3 linked regions of the Sediminitomix flava genome follow. The protein of the gene in region 2 binds, or shares a complex with, the protein of the main gene of each other region. Links are inferred from orthologs where the notes say so. Each region holds a gene or a part of one and is shown on either strand. Other genes may lie near its edges. The genes, in order: pnp, pfkA and rny.

Region 1 (3,106 bases), on a different replicon or contig from region 2:
AGTGCCTTGTTAACGAGTCGTTCTTTTGAATAGTTCTTGAATTTTCTAAACCAAACTTAACAACTACAATAGTTGGTTAGTGTTTGAAAAAAAAGACCTTTTGTATAGAATAATAATGGCTATGTCCTATAAATTCATCGGATGAATAAACTGTTTCTTTTTTTTATAAATCGAAAGTGTTCGAACTATTTTTAATAAAGAAGCCTTTCATTCTACAGTAAAATCTCTTTTTCTTCTAACCTTTGGCGAAAACGTACAAAACAGGAACCGTTATTCACAGCTCCTGTTCTGCTAGCTTTATTTCTATATTTATAACGTTAATATCTAGGATTATTGTCCATTTTAACGTATGAAACTTTCTAAATATTTCTTATCTGCGTCCTCTGCCGTCTCTGTCTCTACCGTTTCCTCCATCTCTACGTGGTCCACGGTCACGACCTCCACCACGATTTTCTCTTTCACGACGGTCTCCGCCACCTCTACGAGGTTCACGTTCTACATAACCTTCTGGCTTTGGAAGTAAAACTTTTCTTGATAGACGGAATTTACCAGTTTTTTGGTCAATCTCTACCAATTTTACTTTTACTTCTTCTCCAATTTCCATTAAGCCATCCATAGACTCGATACGCTCCCAAGAAATTTCAGAGATGTGAAGAAGTCCTTCTTTACCTCTCATGAATTCAACGAAAGCTCCGAATGGTTGGATAGATGTTACTTTACCTTCATAAACAGTTCCTGCTTCAGGTACAGCTACAATCTCGTTCACCCATTTCTTAGCCGCTTCCATTTTTTCTTGGTCACTAGCGAAGATATTAACAAGTCCTGCATCTTCAATTTCTTCAATCACAACAGTTGCTTCTGTTACTTTTTGAATCTCTTGAACAACTTTACCACCAGGACCAATTACAGCACCAATCATATCTTTCTCGATTCTGATTGATTCGCATCTTGGAGTGTGAGGCTTCAAGTCAGGTCTTGCTGCTTCAATTTCTGCATCCATGATGTCCAAGATGTGAAGACGACCTTCGTTAGCTTGCTTCAAAGCAGTAGTCAGTACTTCGTAAGAAAGACCGTCTACTTTGATATCCATTTGACATGCAGTAATACCGTCTCTTGTACCAGTAACTTTGAAGTCCATGTCTCCTAGGTGATCTTCATCTCCTAAGATATCTGAAAGAATAGCATAGTTTCCAGTTTCAGGGTCTGAGATCATACCCATTGCGATACCAGAAACACCACCTTTGATTGGCACACCAGCATCCATTAGAGCAAGAGAACCCGCACAAACAGTAGCCATAGAAGACGAACCGTTTGATTCTAGGATGTCAGATACAATACGAATTGTATATGGATTATCCTCGTCAGAAGGAACAACTTTAGATAAAGCTCTGTGAGCAAGGTTACCGTGACCAATCTCACGACGTCCAGGACCTCTATTTGGTTTTACCTCTTTTGTAGAGAAACCAGGGAAGTTATAGTGAAGGATAAATTTATTAGTACCTTGAACCATAGCTCCATCAATCATTTGCTCGTCAAGCTTAGTACCAAGCGTAACAGTTGTCAATGATTGAGTTTCACCTCTAGTGAATAGAGCAGAACCATGTGCTGAAGGAAGTAAATCTATTTCAGGAACAATTTGACGAACTTCAGTCAATTGACGTCCATCCAAACGAATGCGGTCATTCAATACAAGATCACGAGCCGCTTTCTTTTCAACTTTACCTAAGTATTTTTTGATCAACCCGAAGTCGATTGAATCATCATCTTCAGGGAAAGTTGCGATATATTCGTCTTTAACCGCTGTAAGAGCAGCTTTACGGATATGCTTTTCTTTGATTGTTTGCTTAACTACTTCGTAGAACTTGTCGTAAGTGTCAGCAAAAACTTTTTCTTTCAATTCTTCATCTGAAGGAGGGGTTGAATACGCTCTTTTTTGCGTTGTTCCAGCTAGTTCAGATAGCTCAAGTTGGGCAGCACATTGTACTTTAATCGCCTCGTGAGCTTCTTTGATAGCCTCAACCATATCTTCTTCAGATACTTCGTTCATTTCTCCCTCAACCATCATAATGTTTTCGGCAGTACCGGCAACAATTAGGTCTAGGTCAGAACCATCCATTTGAGCTGGAGTAGGGTTGATGATGTGAGCACCATCTTTTTTGATTACTCTAACTTCAGAAATAGGCTCTAGTACAGGGATATCTGATACTGCAAGTGCACAAGATGCCGCCAATGCTGCAAGCGCATCTGGTTGAGCTTCTTGGTCTGCAGAAATCATATAAATATTGATTTGCGTATCGCAATGGTAGTCATCTGGGAAAAGAGGTCTGATTGCTCTGTCTACAAGACGGCAAATCAAAACTTCTCTATCACTTAATTTACCCTCTCTTTTTAGGAATCCTCCAGGAATTTTACCTGCAGAAGCAAATTTTTCTTGATAATCGACTGATAATGGTAGAAAATCGACGCCTTCTCTCATGTCTGGAGTAGCTACTACTGTAGCCAATAACATGGTGTCGCCCATTCTTAATACAACAGAACCGTCTGCTTGTCTTGCCATCTTCCCTGATTCGATATGAATCTCACGGCCATCAGGGAGCGCAATTGTTTTAGAAATTATGTTTTCAAACATGTTTTATTACTTATAATGCTTTCTTTCTTACATCGAGTACGACCGTCAAAAGTAATCTGGTTATGGGGAAATTCAGTAGAGAGGGACTGACTGTCTTAATATTCACCAGTATTTTGTGATCGACCAGTTAAATGACTTATCGTCAAATATACAGAGGTTTCTGAATAAAATATCTTATCCAGAAAATAAATCCACTAAAAGAGTATAAAAAATAGGATAAAGAGTGTTTGTGGATTTGAAGACAGATCTATTCTATAATTTTAAGGGTATGAAAAAGGAATCCTTTTGAAAAAAGGATTCCCTTTAGATCTATTCGAATGATTACTTACGGATACCAAGTTCTTTGATAAGAGCTCTGTAACGCATAATGTCTTTCTTCGCTAGATAGTTAAGCATTTTACGACGCTTACCTACAAGTTTCAACAAACCAAGACGAGTTGCATTGTCTTTCTTGTTTTGTTTCAAGTGCTCAGTCAA
Region 2 (3,055 bases):
GATAGAGCCGCAAACTTTGAGGCTGAAAAGACAAGTATAGCTTTAGCTGAAAGAGGGATAGAAAATCAATATCTGATAGTGAATGGTGTTTTTGAGTCTGAAAATAAAATGGATTCTCTAGCTGTTCAATACCATGATGTTGTAGCTCAGCAGTTAGATGATATGCCTTCGCATTTGAAGACACTATCTTCTGAACAAACACCACTTTTGGCCTATGATATTGTTGGTGTTCCTCAGATTGAGGCCTTTTTATACCATCAGGTTAGTATGACTGACCATATCCAAGAACATGATAAAAACGAAATGCCTAAGGTTACAGAACTTGTGGAAGAATTAGCTTCTCAAGATCATGGATTGGTCATGATGATGGGTAAAGGTGGTGTCGGAAAAACAAGTATGGCAGTTGAATTAGCTACTTCTTTGGCCGAAAAAGGTATTAAAGTTCATCTTTCTACTACTGATCCTGCTTCACATATTCATTTGATGTTAGATCGTCAATATGAGAATCTTGAAGTATCATCGGTGAATCCGAAAGAAGAAGTTGAAAGACATATTCAAAAAGAGCTGAAAATAAAAGGACGAGGGCTATCTGAAGATCAATTGGCTTTGCTTGAAGAAGATTTAAGGTCTCCTTGTACAGAAGAAGTGGCTGTATTTAATGCTTTTAGCGCTCTGATCAGAGAAGCTAGAAGAAAAGTAGTAATACTTGATACAGCTCCGACAGGTCATACTTTACTTCTGATGGAGCAGACGCGTGATTATCATCAGATGGTGAAAAAGAGTAGGACAGGTAATACGGATAAAATCACGACTCCTTTTATGCGTCTTCAAGACAAAAACTATACAAAAGTAGTCGTAGTTACTTTGGCTGAAAACACTCCAGTTCAAGAAGCAATACAGTTAACGAAAGATTTAAAAAGAGCAGCTATTACACCTTATGCATGTATTATCAATAAGAGTTTATTGAATTTAGATACTTCAGAAAAGGTCTTATTGGCAAGAGCAGAAAGTGAAAATGAAAAAATTCTAATGATTCAAGAAGGAATTTCTGATCACGTTTTCACTAATGATTGGCAGCCTATGCTTATAGCTAAGTAAAAACTCGATTATCTTAAAATAAAAAAGGAAATGAACTGACAGCTCATTTCCTTTTTATATTTCCGATCGAATTTAATTCTTAGATAGAAAGAACGTTTACCATTTTCACAAGGTCATCATTCAATGGCTTGCTCTTAGAAATTGCATCAGAGAATGGAGTAAATACGATTTTATCATCGATGATACCAACCATTTCATTCTTACGTCCGTTCAATAGTGCTTCTGCAGCAGCAACACCCATACGAGAAGCCAAAATACGGTCTAGTGCAGATGGCTTGCCACCTCTTTGGATGTGACCAAGCGTAGACACACGAATATCGAAGTGAGGAAGTGCTTCTTTCACATCTTTAGCGATATCATGAACACGTCCAGCTACTTTACCTTCAGCCACAACTACGATAGATGAAGCTTTCTTATTTTCTTTACCTTTCGATAAAGCATGGATTACTTCCTCTGAAGTAGTTTGGTATTCAGGGATCATTACGAGCTCAGCTCCACCACCAATACCAGATTGAACAGCGATGTAACCTGAGTTACGTCCCATAACTTCAATCATGAATACACGGTCGTGAGAGTCAGCCGTATCTCTAATTTTATCGATAGCATCTAAGGCTGTGTTTACAGCTGTATCGAATCCAATCGTATAATCAGTACCGTAAAGGTCATTGTCAATCGTACCAGGACATCCAATTGTAGGAATGTCGAAATCTTTCAAGAATAGATCAGCACCAGTGAAAGAACCATCTCCACCAATAGCAATCAATCCCTCGATTCCATTTTTTACTAATTGGTCATAAGCTTTCGCTCTTCCTTCTTTCGTTTTGAATTCTTCGCAACGCGCAGATTTCAAAATAGTACCACCTTTCTGAATAATGTTACTTACTGAGTGAGAAGATAGAGGTTGAAAATCTCCTTCGATCATCCCTTTGTATCCTCTAATGATACCCACAACCTCAACACCATTATAAATAGCACTTCTTACCGCAGCTCTAACACATGCGTTCATACCAGGTGCATCACCACCTGAAGTAAATACAGCAATCTTTTTCAAGGTTACAAGAATTTATATATTACACACAAACCAATATCTGACGTTAAATTTAACTTCACATCCTTCAGATAAATTAAGGTGTGAACTGTTAAAATACAGCGTGAAGTTAAATAATTAGCCTTCAGCTTAAAAGGCTCAAGAATTAATTAATTACAAATAAAAGTAAACTAAACTAATTCCAATATTAACAAATTAAACATCTTCTTCAATATCACTAATTTTATTGAAAGAGGTCTTCACTCCTTTGATCAGAGATGAACTAAAGCCTTGGTGTTCCATTTCATTTAAGCCTGCTATGGTACAACCCTGTGGCGTAGTTACTTTATCAATCTCTTGTTCTGGGTGTAGTCCAGATTCCAATAATAATGATGCGGCACCTTTTACTGTTTGAGAGGCAATCAATTGAGAGATTTCAGCTCCAAAACCAATTTCTATACCTCCTTGTGAAGCAGCTCTGATAAATCGCATGGCATAAGCGATACCACAAGCTCCTAAAACCGTAGCGGCTGCCATAAGCGAATCATCAATGATAACCGCTTTACCTAATTGAGAGAACAAATCTACTACAGTGGCTTGTTCCTCAGGACTCGTATTGTTGGTAGAGATACAAGTCATAGATTCACTAATGGCAATCGCCGTATTGGGCATTGCTCTGAATAAACCAATCTCTTTTCCAACTACAGACTGCATGTCTTCAAGACTTGCTCCTGTAACTACAGATACCAAAACATGCTTTTTGGGGTCAAGAACAGTATTAAGCTCCGTCAATACGTCTTTAATTTGAAAGGGCTTGATTGCCAAAATAATGAGATTAGCTTGTTGAGCAGCAAAAACATTATCATTTGTCGTATTAACGCCTCTTTCTTTTAGGTCATTTAGTTTTTCAAGCTTTCTACGAGTCACATA
Region 3 (3,101 bases), on a different replicon or contig from region 2:
AGGAAGTAAACAGTCTTGTTGAAAATCTGACTTTAGATCATGAGTCGGAGAAGTTGGCAACAAACTTGCAAGAAAGCACAAAAACACAGCTTTCAGAGGAGAATGAAAGCGTAAATGATTTTCAATATCGGTCGAATTTTACTAGAATTGTAGAGTCGTTGGGAGGTGAAGAAGGAGATCCTAAAAAGTTGACAGAAGCAATTGATAACTATATTCAACAGATCGACCACTGTATCAAATATATAGACCGTTTGATTTAGGAGGGCACATTCATGGAGAAGATAAATATAAATTTAACTATATCTGGCAAAAACTACTCCCTGAGAGTGGATCCTGAGGAAGAAGGCTTTCTCCGAGCTGCTGCGGAATTTCTGAACAGCAAGCTTGAAGAAAAGCAAGATCAGACAGGTATCCGCAATGTGCAAGATTTGTTAACCATGGCAGCATTTGATATTGCTGTCGCTTTTCTAAAGTTGAAAGATGAAAATGAGCTCGCGCAGCAAAAAATGCATGAGATCAACAGTTTAATCGTTGAAAAATTAAGAAAAGCCGAATAATTCAATTCTTTTTAAACTCGATAATTTACCCTGATCCCTTTCCCCACGCTTTATTATATATTGAGGATGGTGAGATCGCTTTTGCATTTTGTGAATGATCCACCGAATCACATTATTTAAGCAAGATCAAAGATGGATATAACACTTATTATTGCATCGGTAGTATCGCTTGTATTGGGGGTACTATTTGGCCGTTTTGGGCTTAGAAAACTTTTCCAGAGATGGGAACACGATGCGCTCAAGAAAGCAGAAATGATTGTAAAAGAAGCTGAAATCAAAGCTAGTGCAATCAAAAAAGAGAGACAGTTAGAGGCGAAGGAAAAATTCTTGAAACTTAAATCTGATTTTGATTCGGAATATAATCGTAAGAAAAACCAATTAGCCGTAAACGAAAATAAACTTAAGCAATTCGAGAACCGCATTAAGCAAAATGAGCTTAAGTTTAAGCAAAGAGAAGCTTTACTAACGAAAGAGCGTGATCAAATCAAGCGTAAGAATGATGAGCTTGATCGTGAACGCGAAGAAGTAAAAGGGCAAAGAGAAGCAACGCTAAAGGCTCGTGAAAATGTTGAAAAACTAAGACAAGAGCAGATTGCTAGCCTTGAAAAAATTGCAAACCTTAAAGCTGATGAAGCTAAAGAGCAGTTAGTAGAAGCATTACAAGATGAAGCTCGTGCAAGTGCTTCTGTGTATATCAAAGATATCATGGAAGAAGCGAAGCATACAGCTACAAAAGAGGCTAAGAAAACGGTTATCACAACCATCCAACGTACAGCCGCAGAACATGCAATTGAAAACTGTGTATCTGTGTTCAACTTGGATAGTGATGAACTGAAAGGTAAAATCATTGGTCGTGAAGGACGAAATATCCGTGCCTTAGAAGCAAGTACAGGTGTTGAAATCGTTGTAGATGACACTCCAGAGGCTATCATTATTTCAGGGTTTGATCCTGTAAGACGTGAAATTGCACGTGTATCTCTTTCTCGTTTGGTTGCCGATGGTCGTATTCACCCAGCACGTATTGAGGAAGTAGTTTCTAAAACACGTAAGAATATTGAAGAAGAAATCATGGAGCTAGGTGAGCGTACAGCTATTGATCTAGGTATCCACGGTCTGCATCCTGAACTAATCAAAATGGTTGGTCGTATGCGTTTCCGTTCTTCTTATGGTCAGAACTTGTTACAGCACTCTAGAGAAGTAGCAAATCTGACAGCCACAATGGCAGCTGAACTTGGCTTAAATGCTAAGAGAGCTAAGAGAGCAGGTCTTCTTCATGATATCGGAAAAGTTTGGCCAGAAGAGTCAGAATTGCCACACGCAATTTTGGGTATGAATCTAGCCAAAAAATACGGAGAGCATCCTGAAGTATGTAATGCAATTGGAGCTCACCACGATGAGATTGAGATGACGACTTTGATTTCTCCAATCGTTCAATCTTGTGATGCAATCAGTGGTTCTAGACCTGGTGCTAGACGCGAAATGATGGAATCTTACATCCAACGTCTGAAAGATCTAGAAACACTAGCAATGAACTTCAAAGGAGTAAACAAATGCTATGCTATGCAAGCTGGTCGTGAGCTTCGAGTATTGGTAGATGCTGAAAATGTATCTGACGTAGAAGCAGGACAATTGTCATTCGATATTTCTCAAAAAATTGAGAAAGATATGCAGTACCCTGGTCAGATCAAAGTAACCGTAATTCGTGAAATGCGTTCAGTAAACTACGCGAAGTAATCTGAAAAAGATCATTTAAATGATAAATAAAATGCCTTGAACATTTGAGTTTCAAGGCATTTTTGTTTTCTATATAGCTATGGAAAGTGCATACATCAGAGAGATTATTAGGGAGCAGCGAGAACAAGATGATTATAGTAAGCAGCTTGATTTAATAGTGAGGCAACAAGATTACCTTCCACCTCCTACACTTAAACAAGAAGAACGTTTGCTGATCATTTATACTAAGATTTATAGACTTTCACTCGATAAGGGATTTGAATTACCTTATTATGATATCTGGTCATTTATTCTGATGCAATGTGCTTGGAGAGAATATATCTCAAGAGATGAACAAAACTTCGATGCTACTTTCAGAAGAATATTGAATAATTCTTTTGATAATTGGCAACGAAAAGCTGATTCCTTGTAAACGAATTAGTTAGGCTTTTTCTAGGAAATATTCTACATTTGCAAGCGTATATTAGAATAAGAATATACAATTCTATGAGAGAAGACTATTTAAAAGGCGATAACGATAATTTTTCTCCAGAAGAAAGAGATTACGAAAAAGCATTAAGACCTCTTTCTTTTGAAGACTTTACAGGACAGCATAAAATTGTAGAAAATTTAAAAATTTTCGTTCAAGCGGCTGTAAAAAGAGGCGAACCTCTTGATCACGTACTTCTACATGGCCCTCCCGGTCTAGGAAAAACAACACTTTCCAATATCATTGCAAATGAAATGGGTGCTGAAATTAAGATTACTTCAGGGCCTGTTTTGGAAAAGCCAAGCGATCTTGCTGGTTTATTGACCAATTTAAGTGAAGGA

What was found.
Region 1: pfkA (region 2) and pnp share a complex: the UniProt entries of both Bacillus subtilis proteins name them as parts of the possible RNA degradosome complex. The link is inferred for Sediminitomix flava from one-to-one orthologs.
Region 3: pfkA (region 2) and rny share a complex: the UniProt entries of both Bacillus subtilis proteins name them as parts of the possible RNA degradosome complex. The link is inferred for Sediminitomix flava from one-to-one orthologs.

Annotation. Positions count from the first base shown.
Region 1 is NZ_QGDO01000006.1:151,793-154,898, forward strand. Bases 1-2,943 are described here. They hold pnp (polyribonucleotide nucleotidyltransferase), read right to left. Parts: upstream 2,630-2,943; coding sequence 371-2,629; downstream 1-370. Also shown: rpsO (30S ribosomal protein S15), read right to left, coding at 2,951-3,106. UniProt on the Bacillus subtilis protein: Involved in mRNA degradation. Catalyzes the phosphorolysis of single-stranded polyribonucleotides processively in the 3'- to 5'-direction. Necessary for competence development in Bacillus subtilis.
Region 2 is NZ_QGDO01000002.1:158,546-161,600, reverse strand. What follows is about bases 164-3,055. They hold pfkA (6-phosphofructokinase), read right to left. Parts: upstream 2,150-3,055; coding sequence 1,178-2,149; downstream 164-1,177. Other genes in these bases: proC (pyrroline-5-carboxylate reductase), read right to left, coding at 2,342-3,055; arsA (arsenical pump-driving ATPase), read left to right, coding at 164-1,098. Also shown: more of arsA, read left to right, coding at 1-163. UniProt on the Bacillus subtilis protein: Catalyzes the phosphorylation of D-fructose 6-phosphate to fructose 1,6-bisphosphate by ATP, the first committing step of glycolysis.
Region 3 is NZ_QGDO01000001.1:1,730,319-1,733,419, reverse strand. Bases 53-2,990 are described here. They hold rny (ribonuclease Y), read left to right. Parts: upstream 53-689; coding sequence 690-2,291; downstream 2,292-2,990. Other genes in these bases: ruvB (Holliday junction branch migration DNA helicase RuvB), read left to right, coding at 2,778-2,990; BC781_RS06840 (hypothetical protein), read left to right, coding at 2,371-2,703; BC781_RS06850 (cell division protein ZapA), read left to right, coding at 273-557; BC781_RS06855 (coiled-coil domain-containing protein), read left to right, coding at 53-260. In the rest of the region: more of BC781_RS06855, read left to right, coding at 1-52; more of ruvB, read left to right, coding at 2,991-3,101. UniProt on the Bacillus subtilis protein: Endoribonuclease that initiates mRNA decay. Initiates the decay of all SAM-dependent riboswitches, such as yitJ riboswitch. Involved in processing of the gapA operon mRNA, it cleaves between cggR and gapA.